3 regions of the Bacillus sp. 5w2 genome follow, and region 2 is predicted to be linked to each of the others. Evidence: riboswitches for the same ligand, from Rfam matches in the RefSeq annotation. Region 2 holds a riboswitch; each other region holds the start of a gene.
The links. Region 2 has a riboswitch for S-adenosylmethionine ahead of ACXY7N_RS25070 (ABC transporter permease). Riboswitches for the same ligand answer to the same signal wherever they lie in the genome.
Positions count from the first base shown of each region.

Region 1: linked by a shared signal. The riboswitch ahead of mmuP (S-methylmethionine permease) and the one ahead of ACXY7N_RS25070 (ABC transporter permease) in region 2 are both predicted to bind S-adenosylmethionine.
Region 3: linked by a shared signal. The riboswitch ahead of ACXY7N_RS14705 (cyclase family protein) and the one ahead of ACXY7N_RS25070 (ABC transporter permease) in region 2 are both predicted to bind S-adenosylmethionine.

Region 1 covers NZ_JBTIWT010000008.1:147,653-154,906, reverse strand. The annotation lists gene ACXY7N_RS15950 (serine hydrolase domain-containing protein) at 310-1,416, shown strand; gene mmuM (homocysteine S-methyltransferase) at 2,103-3,080, opposite strand; gene mmuP (S-methylmethionine permease) at 3,055-4,464, opposite strand; SAM riboswitch class I at 4,548-4,655, opposite strand; gene ACXY7N_RS15935 (IS4 family transposase) at 5,115-6,545, opposite strand; gene ACXY7N_RS15930 (helix-turn-helix transcriptional regulator) at 6,774-6,986, shown strand; gene ACXY7N_RS15925 (hypothetical protein) at 6,983-7,254, shown strand, end outside.
Region 2 covers NZ_JBTIWT010000020.1:65,032-72,285, reverse strand. The annotation lists gene tnpB (IS200/IS605 family element RNA-guided endonuclease TnpB) at 1-926, opposite strand, end outside; gene ACXY7N_RS25080 (hypothetical protein) at 1,296-1,799, shown strand; partial or broken gene ACXY7N_RS25075 (DUF3951 domain-containing protein) at 1,816-1,988, opposite strand; SAM riboswitch class I at 2,092-2,197, shown strand; gene ACXY7N_RS25070 (ABC transporter permease) at 2,332-3,249, shown strand; gene ACXY7N_RS25065 (ABC transporter permease) at 3,267-4,271, shown strand; gene ACXY7N_RS25060 (ABC transporter ATP-binding protein) at 4,228-5,238, shown strand; gene ACXY7N_RS25055 (ABC transporter ATP-binding protein) at 5,235-6,008, shown strand; gene ACXY7N_RS25050 (peptide ABC transporter substrate-binding protein) at 6,022-7,254, shown strand, end outside.
Region 3 covers NZ_JBTIWT010000007.1:120,738-127,991, forward strand. The annotation lists gene desB (Delta(10) desaturase DesB) at 11-1,096, opposite strand; gene ACXY7N_RS14690 (FAD-dependent oxidoreductase) at 1,678-3,204, shown strand; gene ACXY7N_RS14695 (nucleotidyltransferase domain-containing protein) at 3,311-4,093, opposite strand; gene ACXY7N_RS14700 (PRK06851 family protein) at 4,205-5,314, opposite strand; SAM riboswitch class I at 5,466-5,578, shown strand; gene ACXY7N_RS14705 (cyclase family protein) at 5,664-6,296, shown strand; gene ACXY7N_RS14710 (hypothetical protein) at 6,325-6,705, opposite strand; gene ACXY7N_RS14715 (ATP-binding protein) at 6,935-7,254, opposite strand, start outside.

The sequences.
Region 1 (7,254 bases), on a different contig from region 2:
GAATATTATAAACTGTATTTTCAGAAATATTACAAGCGCGTAAGCAAAATGTAAGACAATTCAATATTAAAAAAATAATCTTACTACTACAATGAATAAGAGTGTTGTTAGGAAAAGAAGTAATTTCTGGGGTTAACATACTTGTAAAAAAAGAGGGATTTACCGTTTGTTAGGACAAAAATAATCATTATGAAGATAATTACAAATTCCATGTTGTCCTTTTGTCATTGATGGAGATGATAGCTGTGTAATTAATACGAAACAACAAGCAACCACTCATACAATATGAATAGAGGAGAGGAATGCCTTATGAAAACACGTAGTCAAATTACATTTGTAAAAGCAGAGCCCACTGAAAATGTATCTAGTTCGTCACACACAAGCACTCAACGAGATCGTAATTCTGTCAAACAAGCAATGCGTGATATCTTAAAATTTGGAATCCCGGGGGTACTTGCTAAAACTTCCGAGGATGGGAAAACGTGGAGTTATGCGGCCGGGGTAGCGGACCTGAAAACCAAGAAACCAATGGAAACAGATTTCCGCTTTCGCATCGGCAGCGTGACAAAGACGTTCACTGCAACAGTTGTACTTCAATTAGCAGGAGAAAAACACCTAAATCTAGACGATTCTATTGAAAAATGGTTACCTGGTGTCATTCAAGGAAATGGATATGATGATAAACAGATTACTATCCGGCAATTATTGAACCACACAAGTGGTATCGCTAATTACACAAGTTCAAAGGATTTTAATATGATGGATACAAAAAAATCTTATACTGCTGAAGGATTAGTAAAGATGGGAATATCCATGCCTCCAGATTTTGCTCCAGGAAAGAGCTGGTCGTATTCAAATACAGGATATGTATTACTAGGAATTCTTATTGAAAAAGTAACTGGGGACAGCTATGCGGAAGAGATTGAAAATCGAATTATTGAACCACTTGAATTAGCGAATACATTCTTACCTGGAAATTCAAGCGTCATTCCAGGAACCAAGCATGCCCGTGGATATATCCAATTAGACGGAGCAAGTGAGCCAAAAGATGTTACTTATTATAACCCAAGTATGGGGAGCTCGGCCGGAGATATGATTTCTACAGCTGATGATTTAAACAAATTCTTCTCTTATTTACTTGGGGGTAAATTACTGAAAGAACAGCAACTAAAGCAAATGCTTACAACAGTCCATACAGGAATAGATGAACTTGGCGATTCCGGGCTTGGAATTTTCAAAATGAAGCTTTCAAACGGTGTATCGATATGGGGGCATGGAGGAACCATTCTTGGATTTTTAACTTTTGCTGGGGGCACACTAGGAGGCAATCATACATTGTCCGTCAATTTGAACAGCCTTAAAGCTGATAGTCCTGATCCTTTTAAAAATATTTTACTTGCTGAATTTAGCAAGTAGGCAAAAAGGAAACCCGGATAAATTTTGTCATAGTTTTTATAGGGGTACAGCCACACATCCATCAACTTAAGAATGGAAACAAAGTGTACTTTCATTTTGTGGGGTAAAGCATTCCTAAAATAGAAGAATACTCTTAATAATACGCATACCAAATAAACACTATCGTTTTATTAAAAGTCAAGGAAATAGTAATGAAATCCTATATTTATACGATTGAATATAATGTCACACATTTTATAAGGTAAAAAGGAAAGGATAGATGCATAGGAGAGTATACCTGTTTACATCTATCCTTTTTTACAACAATATGACCATATTTACTACTACAACAAGGATTTTTACCACAACAAATTTTCATATAGTTATTGAACTATTTTTTGAATAACTAAATTAATCTCTTCGTTAACTTTAATTACGAATAAATGGTCCCCTTCACCTTCAATTGGATCAACTACATCTTCATTAAAAAATTCAGCATGTTATTTACCATATCTATTAAACTAGCGGTTTTTATTTTCCCTGATTCCTTTCCATACCTAAGGTACCCAAAAGTCCACTGGATTCCCGAGGCTACCATCCACATTTGTGTCTCTGAAAAGACATTTTGTGCCACTAGACGTAACTGTAGATTCCTGAACAAGCTAAATCATGAAAATACACACAAAGATAGATTATCATCCATTACATTACTGTTTTGCTTCGTTCGAATAGAAAAACTCGGAAGAACGCCACTTGTTCGATATCCCCTCAATGTGATAAGGTGTCGTTCTGCAGCATCCACCTATTAAACGTGCACCTGCTTGGTACCATTCTTCAGATTGAATATCCAACGCGTTACATTGTTCATGATCATGCCATGTTTTTGTTTCTGGATTATAAGTTTCACCAGAGTTTGGATAAACAATAATCGGTTTTTTGGTGTTTGCCCTCAACTCTTGGATTGCACCAGTCACAACGGTTACTGGCGCACAATTGATGCCTATCGCTACAATTTGTTCACTTTTCTCAAAAGCTCGTGCACACTCCACGAGTTTCATACCTTCACTAATCTCTTTCTCATTTTTTAGCGAAAAGGAAAGCCACGCATATGTTTCTGGAAACTCACGCAATAATGTATCTAATACTCTTGCTTCTTGCAGGGAAGGGATCGTTTCAAATGCCAATAGATCTGCACCTGCTTCGATTAACGCAGACATTCTCGAACGGTGAAAGTCTGCTAATGTTTTATCTGTCACACCATAGTTGCCTACATACTCTGAACCATCTGCAAGGTAAGCCCCGTACGGCCCAACTGATGCAACAACCAATGGTTTAGGCCTATTCGTTTGCTTATTTTCCTTCCAAAAATCATCTCTTGCCCTTCTTGCAAGTAACACCGTTTTCTTAATTAATTCCAAAGCTTCCTGTTCTTGTATTCCACGCGTGGAAAACCCACTAATAGTAGCTTGATAGCTTGCTGTTATGGCACAGTCCGCTCCAGCACGAAAATAGTCTGAATGAACCTGATAAATTAGTTCCGGATTTTCTAGTAACACACTTGCCGACCAAAGGGGATCGTCCAAATTACATCCATGCGCCTCCAATTCTGTAGCTAATGCTCCGTCAAGAAGCATAATGGAATGTTGGGATAAAATATCATCAATTGGGTTGATTTTGTTCGACATAATCTACGCCCCTCTTTTTTAGATTTTTTGTTAGATAATAACTTCCATAGCAAAACAAAATAAACGGTATGCCGCAATATAAGGCAATTCTCTGTGTTGGATCGAATGCAATTCCAATACACGATGCCAGACAAAGGATAAAAGAAGCAATTGGTACTAATGGATATAGTGGTGTGCGATAAATCAAGTCCTTTTCAGAATTTCCTTCTTTCAAAAATTGTCTGCGAAATAGGAACTGGGAAGCACTAATACTCATCCAAACTACAACTACTGCTAGACCGGAAATGGAAACAAGTACGATATAGACAGTATCTGGTGCCACAATACTCGAGAGCAAAGCCAAAGCTCCACCCACCATGCTGAAAATGACGGCGTTGATTGGAACACCTTGCTTCGTCATTTTTCCAAAAATCGGGGATATCGTATTCTTATTAGCAAGCGACCAAAGCATTCTAGAAGAGGCATAAAGGCCTGAGTTTGCCGCAGATAAAATGGCTGTTAAGATAACGAAATTCATTATGTCAGCTGAATATGGCACCCCAATTCGTTCTAGTACTGCAACAAAAGGGCTCTCTAATACCCCTGCATCGGAAATAGGCAATAACGCAGATAAAACAACAATCGTTCCTACAAAAAAGATGATCAATCTCCACAGAGTAGTTCGAATGGCCTTCGGTATCATTTTTTCCGGGTTCGCTGTTTCTCCAGCTGCAATGCCTATTAATTCTGTTCCCGAAAAAGAAAAATTAACCGCAAGCATGGTCATTATAATGGCCGTAGCACCATGGGGAAATAAACCTCCACTTGTATAATTAGAAAAGAATGGTGCTGCTTTTGAATGAGTCATCGGAAGAAACCCTAGCATTGCCGCTACTCCTAAAACAATAAAAATCACAATAGCTATAACCTTTATCGATGAAAACCAAAATTCGGATTCGGCGAAAAATTTAACAGTCAGGACATTTAATACAAAGATCAAAATGGCAAAAAGAGCACTCCATACCCAAACATTAATCGATGGAAACCATCGCTTCATAAGTAATCCTGCGGCTGTAAATTCAGAACCTAAAGCAACAGTCCAAGTTAACCAATACAACCAGGCTACTGTATACCCTGTACCCGGTCCAATGTATTTAACTGCATAACTATGAAATGCGCCCGTTTCAGGCATATGTACGGAAAGCTCTCCTAAACATAGCATAACTAGATAAACCACTAGCGCACCAATCAGATAGGATAGAATTGTTCCAAATGGGCCAACTTGTTGAATAGTGTAACCTGGGCTTAAGAATAAGCCAGTTCCAATCACGCCACCAAGTGATAGCATGACTAAATGACGTGCTTGCATTTTCCTTTGAAATCCTTGCCCATTTTTGTTCTCCATTTCTACTCTCCTTTAGTTACTATCCAGAAAAAACAAAAACGCACTCTAAAAAAGAGGGCGCTACTGACAAATAAAAACGGAAGCTCTCATCTATCAGGATTTTCACCCGCTGGAATTAGCACAGTGTCTACTTAAGCAGACCTGTTGCTGAGGTTTCATAAGGCCAGTCCCTCCACCTCTCTGGATAAGAAATATTTTTTTATAACCTTATCAATCCATTCAATAACTGTCAAGATAATTCTGTTTTTTAAAAAAATTGTCTATTATAGAAATACAAAAAATAGAGTATTACTATAACTGCAACCCACTCCTTCTTGGGTATTATTTAAAAATCGAACATACAAAACCTCATTTATTTATGATACGGTTCACAAGCACTTCCTCAAAATTTGAAACCCGTCAGGGTTTATTTGATGTGCCTACTTTTATAACATCTATAAAAGATAATAAAAAAACTACGTGGAAAGACCGCATTTTGTATAAAAAATATACGTTAAGTTGATGGATGTGGGGTAGTACCCCATCGCTATCAAGCTAAGCTTATGCAAAGTCAATTTTAGGCGAGATTGTTTCTTTTTTCTAAAGGGCAAGTGTGGGTGATTGAAAGATTTGCATACGAAATAAACCCTAACGGGTTTCACTTTTTTGAATTAAGCGGCTTGATTATCAGGCATGGTACAATTGTAAACGACACCTAATATATCAAAGACCGTTTTTTTCTCATATCGATGAGATTTCCGCCCGTTTTGCTGTAGGAGATTGAACAGGCGAAGTAACACCTTTGATAGCTCTTGAGTGTTTTTTTGTATAGTTTGGAATAGAAGAAGAAAATAGTCTTTAATCATATATATGGCTTTATACTCACTAAGCTCTCGTTTTTTCTTCATGAGGAGCAATTGGCGCATTTGAAACATGATAGAAGAACAGAGTAGAATGGCAATCAACTGACCATATAAATGGCACTCCAATCGTTCTGGTTTTATCTTTTTACAATGATGAATTTGAAAGAATGACTTCCACGTTTTAAATAAAATTTCGATTTGCCAACGCAAAGAATACCAGTCATGTACCTGTCCCATCGGGACAATATCTGTAGGGGTGTTTGTCATATATACATTGATACCACTGAGTCGTTTACTACGAGGAGAATACTTCATTCCTTTCTTTTTTTCTCTTACAGCTTGATCTTGTAATCGTTTTTGTTGCTGTTGTTTTGTTAATCGATGAACAATTACACGAGCTGGCACTTTATCAATCATTCCTACATAAGCATCAGCTATTTCACATGTTTGTCCTGGTTGAAGGGAGTTCATTAACGTCTCCATATCTATCTGTATATACTCTGTACCTTTCTTAATTCTTCCATCTTGAAAATAATCAGGGTTAGGATTTTTTTGATAAATACGTGTATTTGACTTGATACGAGAGATATAGTAGGCCTCGTTATCTTGTATATATTGAAGGTCTTTTAAATGAAAATAACCTAAATCTCGGATACATAAATCATTCGCTGTCACAGTTGGGGCACACAGAGAGCCGTAAGTGCGATCATGTTGTTTACCTGGACCTGTATGAATATGTAGGAACTGTCCACTTAACAAATCATACTCAAGTTGAATTTTTATCCCAGCTGTATGGCTGCATCCTCCTGCACCTGGATAAACCGATGAAAATACATCCGGGAGTTGAAATGCAGTTGAATCTAAAATACGAATACGCTTGAAAACAGAAGTATATGGAGAAGAAATCGGCATAGATGAGATCAGTTTTTGGTTTAGTAGTTCAGCTAGTATGTGTTGTAAAAGTTGGACGGCCGCCTTATTAAATCGTTGATTCAGTCCTTCAGGACTGATAAGCACTGCTGTTGATGCTTCTAAACAGCTAGATAACTGAGTTAAAGAAGTCATAGCTACATTTTGGCTCACCCATACACATAAAGCGACTAAATCTTTTGCTTGGTACTTACTGGTTCGTTGTACAAAAACAACATCTCTAGCAAGATCCCGTAAGGTATTTGGAGATAAAAAACTTTGAATCTCTTGAGCAAATAGTTGTAATTCGTCAGACACAGAAACAGACATAAAAAACGCCATCCTTTCCTATGATTCTACAGAAAGAATAGCGTATTTTTTCATTTTATGGGGTATTTTGTTTTGGTATCTTGATAGCGATGGGGTGGACTCCCTTTTTAACATAAGGGTAATTTATGTCGTGTTTAGCAATTATTCATTACATAATGCAAATGATTGTTTACATTTTGTTAGTAATCATTTACAATTACAGTAATTGTAAATGAGGAAAGGGGAATTATGATACTAGAAAACAGAGTTAGAGAATTACGAGCACGATTTAGATGGACTCAGCAAGACTTGGCCGATGCAATTGGGGTCACAAGGCAGACAATTGGATTAATAGAAAAAGGTGATTATTCTCCATCTGTCACTATGGCGTTAAAATTAGCTGCTGTATTTCAAGTTACCGTAGAAGAGGTTTTTTATTTAAAGGGAGAGGAACGATTATGATAAAACAGGTTTTAAGATCTCCACTTATAGGGGCCAGTATATTTGTGTTGATTATTGCATTTTTACTATTTTCTCTTATGAATACACAAGTCATTTTAGCTAAGTTATGTTTCGGGATTTTAGTGACGGTTACTTTTTTATGGCTCATTCTCACAAGGATTTATAACCGAAAGAATCCTCATGATAAGATTAGGCTATTTGGTTTTATACCATCCGAATTTCGTGAAATAGATGAAGGACAGCAGTGGGTAACCTATAAGGCTTGCCG
Region 2 (7,254 bases):
ACCGGAATGACTTGTTTTCCATACCATTTTGCCTTGTATTCTAGCAACGTTCTAAATTGTGACCAAGATACTTCACTAATCGCTTTTGCTAACTTATGATTTTTTAACATATTCGATACTTGTAAATCTTCTATACCGATAACATCGTGGTTTTTGATGATTTCAGTTGAGATTTTGTCCAAGTAATCTTTTCTAGCATTAGCTATGTATTCATGAATTCTAGCTACCCTTACTCGTTGTTTATTCCAGCGAGAAGATCCTTTCATTCTTCTAGAAAGAACACGCTGTGCTTTTGCCAACTTCTCTTCCAATGAGCGAAAAAATTTAGGGTTTTTATAGGTTGTTCCATCTGACAAAATGGCGAAATCTTTTAACCCTACATCCATTCCAATATAAGAATGTGTTTTCGGAAGTTCTTGCACTTCTGTTTCAACTAACAAGGACACAAAGTATTTACCAGAAGGGTTCCGTCTAACCGTAGCATTTAAAATACGTCCCTTTACTTCACGACTTTTGGCAAATCGAACAAGAACTAGTTTCGGCAATTTCATTTTGTTTCCCACAACAACAATGTTTTCATTTGTTTGTTTTGTGGTATAAAATTGTACGTTGTTCTTTTTAGATTTGAAACGCGGGGCACTGTTTTGTTTTTTAAAAAAGCGTGTGTAAGCATCCGCAAGGTTGCGAACAGACGATTGAATAGCAATACTATCCACTTCTTTTAGCCAAACAAACTCTTTCTTCATGGCAGGAAGTTTGGCAGAGCATGTACCATATGTCAAACCCTTTCCTGTTTCTTTGTATGCATTATCCCATAGAGATAGGAAGTGATTGAATACAAAACGAGAACAACCAATTGTTTTATTAATCAGGATCGCTTGTGCTTTATTTGGATAGATACGAAATTTATACGCTTTATTAATCATCCTTCGTTTCACCTCCATTTCGATATATGTCTATTATATACCAAACATACATTCGATTGATAGTGAAGTGATTATTACAAATTTCCTGGTAATACTTTACATATGTCGAACGATTAAGATGACTTCCTGTCATCTCTTGTTCGAAGCCAATTCATCTCCCACCTACTCGCTGGGCTACGTCCTTCACGATCCTTGAGGAAGGAGTCTTCTTGGCTAAATTGATAAAGTGACGATACTGTGACAAAAATGTTGGTGTGTATATTAAGATATCGTCTTAAGTGTAAAAAGTAGGGTGTTCTCGGTATAATAACAAGTGGAGATAAAATAAACTATAATGAGTAATAGCTGTAGATAAAAGGAGAAGAAGAGATGAAGAAGGTTTTGGGTATTGCTGTAATGGGAAGTATGCTCCTTCTAGCAGGGTGTAATGGAAATAAAGATACGAAAGAACCGAAAGAAAAGGTAGAGCAATCTACTGAACAAAAAGAAGAGATAAAAGAATACCTTGCAGTACATGAAAAATACGATATAAAAATAAATAAAGAAATTAATAAAGCACTGCAGTTATTTGAAGTAGCAAAAGAAAAGGGCGGTAAGGAAATAACGAATGCTACATATAAAGAGGATGTGCAAAAGGTAACAACGAGCATGTTAGAAGATATCGATAATATACGTAAAGAAATTCGTGTTCCAAAGTCGAAAGAGCAAGAACATGAGATATACGCTGGTTTCTTGAATGAATCGGAACAAGCGATGAAAAAATTACAGAAGCTAGCTAAAGAAGAAGACTCATCATTGATTCGTGATATAGAAATTAATTTTGCAACAGCATCGACATACTATAAACGTTTTCAAGCAGAAACGAAAAAATAACCTTGCACATGCAAGGTTATTTTTTCTTCTTACCGTCTTCATCTTCATCCTTGGATACCAATACTTGCTGCTCTTCATGAAATATAGAAATGGTTTGCCAGGTAATAGTATCGAATGGATTATAAAAAGTTTGTAGAAGCCAAGGATGACAAGTATAACGATTGTTAATGGTAATTCCGATAAAAGAATTAAAAACTGATTTTTCTAAATATATCCAATTTGATTGACTTTTCATTTTTTCAGAATTATAATTCGAAATATACAATTTGAACCAAATAATAATATAGCAATTTACTTATCCAGAGAGGTAGAGGGACTGGCCCTATGACACCTCAGCAGCGGGTTCTGTAACAGGAACACCGTGCTAATTCCAGCAAGCAAGTCTTGAAAGATAAGTGATGGGCCTTCGTTTATTAAGCCTTGATCTTATTTTTTAAGATCAAGGCTTTTTGTATTTTAAGAAGCAAAGAAGTAATGGGAATAAATATGTAAATAAAACAAAGTAAATTTATTTGTTTAGGGGGTTATTGAAGTGTATGTTATTAAAAAACTATCGGTTATGGTGTTCACACTATGGGTCATTACGACAGTAACATTTTTGATTATGCATATCATTCCTGGGGATCCATTTTCATCAGATGCGAAAATCTTCCCAGAGGAAGTAATACAAAATATGAGGGCGAAGTATCACCTCGATGAACCGTTATGGAATCAATATGTCGCTTATTTAGATGGTGTAGTTCATTTTGACTTTGGTGAATCCGTTCAATCGACGGGACAAGGTGTATCAGAGATTATAACGACAGGATTTGGTCCATCAGCAATTATCGGCTTACAAGCACTTATTATTTCATTGTTAGTCGGAATTGCAGCAGGTACATTTGCTGCCCTGCATCACGGCAAAGTAATTGATTATAGTGTGAGCTTACTTGCAATTCTCGGTATTTCTATTCCAAGTTTTATTTTAGCACCACTATTTATACAAGTATTTGCTATACAGTTTGAACTGTTACCTGTTGCTTCTTGGGGTACATTCGAACATACAGTATTGCCATCCTTCGCATTAGCATTAGGGCCAATCGCGGTTATTACAAGATTTGTTCGCTCTAATATGATTGAAGTTTTGCAGAGTGATTATATTAAGCTAGCGAGAGCGAAAGGCATACCAATTAAGAAAATTATTATAAGACATGCTCTTCGAAATGCGATTGTGCCAGTACTTACATTTGTTGGACCATTAATGGCTGGACTGTTAACAGGGACTTTCGTTATTGAAAAAATATTTTCCATTCCTGGTCTTGGAAAATATTTTGTAGATAGTATTTTTAACCGGGATTATCCGGTCATTATGGGAACAACCATTTTCTATAGTGCGCTATTAATTGCATGTATTTTTATTACAGATATTATTCATCGTATTGTTGATCCACGTATTCGTTCTATTACGTAAGGAGGGGGGACATTTAAATGGGAGCTTATAAAATCAATAACCAGTTATTAACGAATGAAGAGAAAAAAGAATTAACGATAAATAAAGAGCAGCAAACGATTAGCCGAAAGAAGGAAGTGTTTCGCAAGTTTATATCAAACCCTATAGCGGTTTTAGGGGCAGTGACGTTATTACTAATTATTATTTTCTCACTAATTGGCGAAAGTTTAACATCATTTACTGCGAGTGAACAAGTGAAAGAAGCAACTAATTTACCTCCTAGTAGGGACCATTGGTTTGGAACCGATGATTTAGGAAGAGACATATGGGCGCGTACTTGGGCTGGTGGGAAAATCTCACTAACAGTTGGATTGGTAGCAGCAGCTCTAGACATAGGGATTGGTGTACTAATCGGAGGTTTTAGCGGATATGTAAGAGGGCGTAATCGTCTTGGAACGTTAATTGATGAGTGGATTATACGAGGGATTGAAGTATTATATGGTATCCCATATCTATTAATTGTTATTTTGCTATTAATTGTTATGAAACCAGGTCTTTTTACTATTATTATTGCCCTTGCATTAACAGGGTGGATTGGAATGGCTCGTCTTATTCGAGCGCAAGTACTGTCTTTAAAACAAAGAGAATTTGTTATCGCAGCAGAGCGGTTAGGTACGTCTCATATGAAAATTATATATGGACATTTAATTCCAAACTTAACAGGGATTATTATCGTAAATTTATCATTTACAATTCCGGCAGCTATTTTCTCAGAATCATTTTTAAGCTTTATCGGACTCGGAGTGCAATCACCAGCGGCTAGCTGGGGAACGATGACGAACGATGCACTTGGGACATTACTAAGCGGAGAGTGGTGGCAGCTATTCTTCCCGGCAATCATGATTGCACTCATCATGTTCGCATTTAATGCTATTGGTGATGGTTTGCAAGATGCAATTGATCCGAAAATCGTAAAACGGAATCGAAAGGAGAAAAAACATGGGACAGCTCTTATCTTTAGAAAACGTAACGTTAGCCGTTGAAAAAGAGAATAGTAAGCAAGCGATTGTGAAACATGTTTCCTTTTCTATTAACAAAGGTGAAATAGTGGCATTGGTAGGGGAGAGTGGTTCAGGAAAAAGCGTTACAGCGCAATCTATTATCGGCTTAAATCAAGAATCCATTCGTATCGATGGTGGAAATGTATCTTTCCAATCAAAGGAATTAACGAATTTACAAGAATCAGAATGGAATCAAATTCGCGGGAAAGATATTTCCTTTATCTTTCAAGATCCGCTTTCATCTTTAAATCCGACGATGAAGGTGGGAAGGCAAATTACAGAAGTGATTTTGCAACACGAAAAGAAATCGAAAAAAGAGGCAAAAAAAATTGCAATTAACCTATTAAATGATTTAGGAATACATGAAGCAGAGAAACGTTTTGAACAGTACCCACATCAATTAAGTGGCGGTATGAGGCAACGTATTTGTTTAGCAATTGCGTTTGCTTGTCATCCAAAGCTTGTTATTGCAGACGAGCCAACAACAGCGTTAGATGTAACGATTCAAAAACAAATTATGGGATTATTAAAAGAGCGGAAAGAAAAACAAAATACGAGCATTTTATTAATCACACACGACTTGGCGCTTGTACGTGAAGTAGCTGACCGGGTGGTAGTTATGTACGGTGGACGTGTTGTTGAAAAAGGGACGATACAGGAAGTAATAGGTTCTCCTAAACATCCATATACGAAAAGCTTATTACAAGCAATTCCGAATATGGATGATTCAGAAAAAGTATTACGTGCAATAGAAGGAACGACACCTTCCATTGAAACATTAAATAGCTTTGGTTGTCCCTTTGTTAATCGTTGCCCAGTAGCAATAAAAGAATGCATTCATCGCTTCCCAGAGAGAACAACATATTCTGAGGAGCATAGTTCTCATTGTTGGCAGCATGTTCTAGAGCATAACCAAGCGAAATCAAAAGAGAAGGTGAATGCTTCATGACGACAGATTTAATTACGGTAAAGCAAGTAAAGAAAACGTATGGAAGTAAAAACAAAGAAATCACAGCTTTAAAAGATATATCTCTTTCTATCCCGAAAGGAACAACGCTTGGCATTATTGGAGAAAGCGGTTCTGGAAAAACAACACTCGGTAAGCTTATAGCTGGGATCGAGAAACCAACGTCTGGTGAAATTGATTATAACGGTCAAGTTGTTCACAAGTTGAAGGCAGCTCATAAGCGTGATTTCTTACAGAAAGTGCAGTTCATTTTTCAAGATTCCACAGCGGCATTAAATCCGCGCTGGAAAGTACGCGATAGCGTAACAGAAGGCTATATTTCATTTGGTTTAGGCGATAAAGGATTGAAAGATAAAGTCGCGGGTGATGCGCTAGAGCGTGTTGGGTTAGATAGACGATATATTGATCGTTACCCGCATGAATTTAGCGGAGGGCAACGTCAACGTATTGCTATTGCAAGAGCTTTATTATGTGAGCCAGAAGTATTGATTCTGGATGAACCAATTTCAGCATTAGATGTTTCACTTCAAATCCAAATTGTGCACTTGCTGCAAAAGATTCAAAAGGAACAAGGCTATACATATTTATTTATCGCGCATGATTTACCGATGGTTCACTATTTATGTGAAAAAGTGGCTGTCTTATATAAAGGAGAACTTGTTGAATTTGGAGATACGGATGAAGTATTCCGTAATCCACAACATTCTTATACAAAAACATTATTAGCATCAACACCAAAAATTTCAGGGTAAAGGGGAATGTAAGATGAAGAAGTTTTTACTGTTTGTCATTATGACCGTTTTAGCAATTACTTCTGTCGCTTGCGGTAAGAAAGAGACGCAAAAGGCAAGTGCTGGTAAGGGAGGAGGAGATCGATTAGTAACGAATATTGGTAGCGATCCATATACACTTGATTCCGCTATTGCAACAGATAGCACGTCAGGTTATGTAATTGGACATTTATTCTCAAGTTTATATACGCAAGATAGTGATGGGAAATATCAAAATGAATTAGCAGAGAAAGAAGAAGTAAATACTGATGGAACTGAATATACAATTCATTTAAAGAAAGATATTAAATGGTCAGATGGTTCTGCTATTACAGCAAATGACTTTGAATTTGCATGGAAGCGATTATTAAATCCAAAAACAGGTTCTATGAATGCGACAGAAATGTATTTTATTAAAGGTGCAGAGGCATATAATACTGGAAAAGGTGAAGAAGGCCAAGTGGGTATTCAAGTTGTTGATCCTCAAACATTAAAGGTAACACTAGAGCACCCAGTGTCTTCTATTAAACAAAAATTAGCAAGTTCATTATTTATTCCATTATCTAAAAAATCAATTGATGATAATAATAAATTAAAAACAGATCCAAAAGAGTTAATTACGAACGGACCATTCACGTTAAAAGAATGGAAGCATAACCAAGCAATTACAGTACAAAAAAATAAAGAATACTATGATAAAAAGGTAACATTAAAAGAAATTGAGTTTCGTATTATTCCAGACTCTAAAACAGCGTACCAATTATACAAATCAAAAGAATTAGATTTACTAAGTGGTTTACCACAAGAGATGATTGAGAAAGAAAAAGGAAATAAAGAATATAAGCGTGTTGCAGGATTTTCATCTTATATTTATTCGTTTAACGTAGAAAAAGAGCCATTCACAAATGCGAAAGTACGTAAAGCATTCTCATTAGCAGTTGATCGCAAGTTTATCGTGGAAAAACTCTATAAAAACAATGCACAAGAAGCAAATGCATTCGTTCCAGAAGGAGCAAAAACACAAAGTGGCCGTGATTTCCGTAAAGAAAAAGGTGGTTACGTTAAATTTGATCCAGCAGAAGCGAAAAAATTACTAGAAGAAGGTATGAAAGAACAAGGCTGGTCTACATTACCTGAAGTAACATTAAAATTCACTACAGATACACAACATAAAAAAGTAGCAGAAGCAATGCAAGAAATGTTTAAGAAAAATCTAGGCGTAGATATT
Region 3 (7,254 bases), on a different contig from region 2:
TATATTAATTTTACTGATTTACTTTTTTAATACTCTCTTTTTCCTCTATATGTTCCTCACGATATGAAATATTATGAGGATCTAGTCCATTTCCTAAAGAACCATAGAAATGCTCTCTATGCGGATCCACTAATTCACTTCCTTGATAATACACACGTGGTGTATTCCATAGCGCTGCCAAAGCTTTTGTCATCGGCATCTCATGATAACGTTCCGGCCACATTTCTTTAATTTTCTCTTTTACTAACGGATAGTATTTAGAGCTCATAGCAGGAAACAGATGGTGTTCTGTATGGTATGAGAAATTGAAATGTAAAACGTCTACCCAGCGCGGCACTGTTACTGATAAACAGTTTGCTAACGGATCATTTACTGGAACAATTGGATTTAAGCGGTGATTCGTTGCGATATATGCCATTACAATAAAGTTAGCAATTAACAACGGAATCACATATGCAAACAACCATTTTCCAGGTCCCATAATAAACAATAAACTAATCCAAACAGTCCAAGGCAAAAGAAGTTGAAGCCATACCGATTTTTGATTAGATGACTTAAATTCTTTTATAAAATGAAAGAACATTCGAGTCGAATGCAATGTAAATTGAATTGTTAATGACAGAAAGCTAAAGAATGAACGTACATGAAGAGGCATACGATACACCCAACTCAGAAACTTACTCTTCTTAAGCTTCTCAAGTGTCGGCCATGCATCTGGATCATTCTCTTCATGCTGCGTATGAACATGATGCGTTGCATTATGCCACTTTCTCCAAAGTTTAGGGCCTGTTGATAATGGCATAAATGCAATGGCGCCTAAGAAATCACGAAGCCATGCCTTTCTTACAACAGTTCCATGTAAAATTTCATGTCCTAAAAACCCAAGTGAAGCAAAACATAATCCGAGAACAATCGCAATTCCTAGATTCGCCCACACATTCAATTCAAATACACCAATCGATATTAACCCCGCCAATGCCACAAGCAAATAAGCCAGTCCACCAAATAAACGAGTAGGAACTGGTTTAAATGCTTTTTTTGGCAAATGTGGTGATACACGTGCTGCATACCACCCAAACGTATGAAGCTCCTTCATCCTTTTGCCCCTTTCTTATGCCGCGCCTCGCGCAACTTACATATATCAATTCTTGCTTCCAGATTGATTTTACTAGGTAATTAAAAAAGCATCTATTATAAGGAAAATATACTCACTCTATCGTCACTTATTTTTCGCTTTTATTATCAATGAAAAACATTTCTCTTTTTACTCTCTATCAACCTTTCCACATGATGAATCATATCAATAGAATTTCTATATTGTCAACAACTTTTATGACCTAGTAATAAAAGTTGGTTATATTTTTATAATTATACTTTATTTCACTAAAGAAAAAACATAGATTTTATAAGGTTTTATCCGTTATACATATACATACGCTTACATCCTATAGACTCTATCTTATTCAAGAACCCTCGATGTAAACAACAAATAAACTCACCTGCATCTAGCTTTACACAACTCCTACCTCTTCATACCGACAACATTAAATAATTATACTAAAATAACTTTATCTTTCTTTTAATAAAAATAGACTCCTTCTAAAACAGCACACATGATTTTCATATAATATGGAAATATTATAAGGAAAATTGTTCTAAAATCGGGAGGTTTCTATAATGACAAGCGATACATTTCCACAATTGCCATCATCTTATTGGATTGAATCTACTCAGGTCCCTGCATTTCCACATTTATCTGAAAATATAAAGACAGAAGTTGCTGTTATCGGAGCTGGTATTACAGGTATCACCACAGCCTATTTACTTGCAAAAGAAGGTATGAACGTTGTTTTAATTGATTCCGGTCTTATTTTAAATGGAACGACTGGACATACAACAGCAAAGGTAACAGCACAACATGATCTTATTTATGATGAATTAATAAATCATTTCGGTGTGGAAAAAGCGAGGCTTTACTATGAATCAAATAATCATGCTCTACAATTCATAAATGAAACGGTGCAAACATATAAAATCGACTGTAATTTCTCAAATGAAGATTCATATTTATATACAACTACTGATAATGGATTAAGAAGTTTATCGAAAGAATATGAAGCCTATCAAAAATTAAATATACCTTGTGACTATGTTCAATCTCTATCGATTCCGATTCCCGTACAATCTGCACTTGTCATGAAAAACCAAGCACAATTCCACCCCCTCCTTTATTTGAAAACACTTTTAGAAAAGTTTGTGGAGATGGGCGGAAAAGTTTATGAACAAACAACAGCGATTGATGTGGAAAAAGGTGATTATCCACAAGTCATTACAAAGGGCGGACATCGCATCACTTGCAAATATGTTGTCTCTTGTTCACATTTTCCTTTTTATGATGCGAATAGCTTTTTCTTTACGCGAATGTATGCCGAACGCTCTTATGCTCTAGCAATCAAAGCAAAATCGAATTATCCAGGTGGCATGTATTTAAGTATTGATAATCCAAAACGTTCCTTACGCTATACAACAAAAAATGGAGAACAATTGATTTTAATTGGCGGAGAAAGTCATAAAACAGGACAAGGAATAAACACGATGCTTCATTATGAAGCACTGTATTCTTTTGCGGAAGCAACGTTTGGAGTAGATGAAGTTCCCTATAGATGGTCAGCACAAGATTTAATCACGCTAGATAAGCTTCCTTATATCGGACATATTAACGAAAGAAATCCAAATATATTCGTTGCAACTGGATATCGTAAATGGGGAATGACAACTGGAACTGCTGCCGCTCATTTACTGAAGGACTCCATTCTAAAAGTCCACAATCCCTATAAGGAACTGTATGCACCGTCACGCTTCCATGCAAATCCAGATATAAAAACATTCCTCTCCCAGAACATTGATGTTGCGAAACATTTAATTGAAGGAAAGATCGAAACCGCATTACGTAAGCCAGAAGATCTCGAAGTTGGTGAAGGATCTGTCGTACATGTTAATGGGAAACGAGCAGGTGCTTATAAGGACAAAGATGGAAAATTACATATTGTCGATACAACTTGTACACATCTCGGCTGCGAAGTTGAATGGAATAATGGTGATTGTACTTGGGACTGTCCTTGTCACGGTTCCCGCTTTTCAATTGATGGGGATGTTATGGAAGGTCCAGCAGATCAACCGTTAAAACGAGTTGATAATGAGTAGACAATGCAATATGACTTAGCGTGGAATTTTTACTTATTCTCATTCGCAGGTCTTCTCGCATCTATATCTGTTTTTTTATTCCTGCAAAATAAAAAAGAGCACAAACTCACTTGTGCTCTTTTTCATATACTTCAAACAGCATATCTCGAAACAATGTATTTAAACTCTCAATATCGATCCCTAATCCCTTTTCAATCCTTTTCACGTATTGCTGATAGTAATGAATTTGTTCTTCTAAGAATTGATTTAGCACCTGAATTTTCAATCCAACATCTACTTCAGTACCTGCTTTTTTCTTTATTAACAACTTTTCAATTTCATCTAACACGCTACGTTCTAATGATAATTCTGTAATCAACCGATCAAATTCTACGGGAGGCAAAGTCGATTTCTCTTCTAACCATTTACAAGCTAAAATAGGACGTAATACATAAAAGTACTTTTTCAACTTTACATTCTCACCTTGCAAAAATTCACGATAATTTTTTGATGCCATATGTAAGTAATGATATATCGTTGCTTTTGGATCAAAATTCTTTTCACTCATTTGTTGAAGCTGCTCTGGAAAATGAGAGTTTTTCGAATAAAAAATTGGTGATCGAATCCACTCGAGTAAAGCTGGATTTGACTTTGCGAATAGTTGTAATGCCTTTTTAATATCCCAGCCACTTATATCTAAATCATCACTAATCGGATATTCAATTACATCTCGTTTATCATGAATTGATAAATACCATTCCACAGGGTGTATATAAACGAATCTAACATCATAATCACTATCTTTCGATGGAAATCCCCACGCACGACTCCCTGATTCTACTGCAAATAAAATTTTTACATCATTCTCTTTTTCAATTCTGTCTAACTCCAGCTCAATTTTCTCTCTCATTTCTTACCATCTCCATTTTTTGATTATTTCCTTGGAAATTCGACAAATATATTACTCATTTTACTACATACTAAAATAACTGTCAGAAAAATTCTGACAGTTCAAAAATCCCTATTTGTTCTTTTCTGTTACACTAACCGCAATTCGTTCAAACTCTTTTTGAATCTCCTCTTTATATGCATCCACTTTTGAAAAGTCCATAGCAGCAATATAAATTCGTTCTAATTTATCACGAACTGATTTTGCTTTTGCTAAGAAAGACATCGCCTCATTCATTTTTGCTTTATATTGAATGGAAACGTCGCGAATTTCTGTCGCATACTTCTCATCTGTCCCTGGTGTCACAATCAAGGCATACATATCTATAATTTCATCACCTTCGCGGCTCGGAAAATATTCATGTGGTGCGGTGCTATCAAAAATTGCAAAACCCAATTCTCTTACGATAACCATATCAAGACTATTTGGATCAAATCCACAATGATATACTTCCACTTCAAATCCTTTTTCTTCTGCTGCCTTAGCTAATTTTTTGAGCATTGTCGACTTCCCAGAGCCTGGGCGTCCTTTTATAAAATAACGATGTGATAACCCTTCTGTTAAATTCGGAACAAAATCAACTGCTCCTTTCGGTGTAGCTGCTCCTAAAAAGCGATGTTTCACAAGCGGTTGTTTCCCTCCTTTATCTGTAAATAATTTCTGAATCAGCTCATCTGTTAGTTCATTCGCTTTATCAAAATCAATATTATTAATATATATTTTCTCCCACGCATCATGTATAATTAATGCCTCTTTAAAACAAGCGTATGCTGCTTGAAAAGCTTTGCTTGCTTCTGAAACAAATCGTTCAATTTCCACCTTCTGCTTTCTTAATTTATCTGAATCCCAAGCAACCCCCAAATTAATATACTCTTCGACAACTCCTGGCATTTTCGGCTCAATAACATGGGGTGATGTTCCATCAACAATTCCTACTTTTAACTTCGGGATAATTACACCATCAACCGATTTATTATCAGAAGAACAGTGTAAAAATTCAATATCGTATCCTTTTTCAATCCATTCACGACCTATTGCCTTGATTAAAGAAGATTTACCGGTTCCAGGACCACCTTTTAAAATAAATAACCTATCTAGCCCTTTCAAATTCTCGTCGTATAAATTATGGAATCCTCTAGCTGTATTTCCACCAGCATAATAATTCAATATATTCCCTGTCACTGCACTCACTCCTTCGCAGCATTCTATTTACATAAGCTACAATATGCGAGCAACTTTATTTGGGTGAATACCTATTTTGTGTTGCGTAAAAAAAGGAAATGAATTACAATTTAAATATCGTAAATATTCCGAACTTTAAAATTAAATATACCTTTTATCAAGAGAGGCAGAGGGACCGGCCCTTTGAAGCCCAGCAACCTCAGTTTATACAAACTGAATAGGTGCTAATTCCTGCAAAATGCATTGCATTTTGGAAGATAATACTCAACTAGTATGTAAAGCTCATCTTTCTTGATTATGAAGGATGGGCTTTTTATTATTTGAAAAACATATATTGGAGGTATGTAAAATGAAAGTAATTGATCTATCACAAACATTTGAAAACAATATGTCTCAATTTCCTGGAACACCAAAAATCCAACTAGAAGCAATTACAAACGTTGAAGAGACAGGCTATCAAGTTACAGATTTTCATTCTGTCGTTCATGTTGGCACGCATTGCGATGCTCCTGCACATTTCATTTCAGGTGCAACAACCATCGATCAATTACCCCTTGATCAATTTGTAGGCGAGGCCGTTCTTATCGATGTAACTCATATTCAAGAGCGAAAATTACCTAAGGAAGTATTGTATAATGCTGACATAAAAGAAGGTGATATTATCATTTTCCATTCCAACCTATCTACTAAGTGGAATACAGAAGCTTATGAGAAAGAAGCATTTTATCTTTCCGAAGAATTAGCTACAGAACTAGTTCGATTAAAAGTAAAATCGGTCGGTTTAGATTTTATTTCTCCTGATGAGGTAACGACAGAAACATCACCGATTCATCACATACTACTTGGAAATAATATTTATTTAATTGAAAACTTAACAAACTTAGATGCCATTAACACGAAACGTTTCTTTTTCTCAGCGGCACCTTTAAAAATTAAAGATAGTGACGGTGCTTTTGCAAGAGCATTCGCTGTTATTTTTTAAACACAGTCTATAAAAAAAGCAAAGATCATCATTGACCTTTGCTTCTATATTTTTTATTTAAATTAAGAAATAATTGTTCAACACGAGGGCGTACCCAAGCTAAATAATCTTTCTCTTTCTTCTTTGTACAAGCTATCTCTTCTCCATCTACCATTTCGACAAGTTCTAGCTCTAACAGCTGCCTCGTGAATGCTAGCATATCCACTTCTTTGGCCGGATACTCTTCTCTTAATTTCTCCTCAATTTCCCCCAATAAAAAACCGTCACGCATCATTGCCAATGCATCAATCCAAAGTGGCGGCATTTCATATTTTTCTCCTGTAATTGTATCTTTTACAATATAATTCTTTTGCTCTTTTCGAAATTGAATCGTGTGTAAACATACAGTCGAATTTAATGTTAATTCCATCATACCACCCCTCTCATCATATCTGCATAGAAAAAAGGATGCGCGTGCACCCCTTCTTATCTTTTCATAACACTACTAAACCGTTACATGAGAAAACAATCTCATGTCGATATTTTCCTCCATTATAAACGAAGTATTTTTAAAAAAAAACCCTTCTTGCAACATTTTATAAAATGTTTATATTTACACAACAAGAACACTTTTCTGAAAAATAATTTCTTTTACTACGCTACACTGTTGGCAAATAAATTTCCACTTTCGTTCCTACTCCCACACTACTTTGAATGGAGATACTTCCTTGATGCTCCTTAATAATTTTATGTGTAATCATTAACCCAAGTCCTGTACCATTCTCCTTCGTTGTGTAAAAAGCTTTACCGATTTTATCTAACTTCTCGCTCTCTATACCAGATCCTTGGTCTTCGATAGAAATACATAAATGTCCTTCAGTTTTTTCGTATACACGGATATGAATGTCTCCACCTTCTAGCATCGATTCTATCCCATTTTTAATAATATTTAATAACACTTGTTTTAATTGTTTATCAT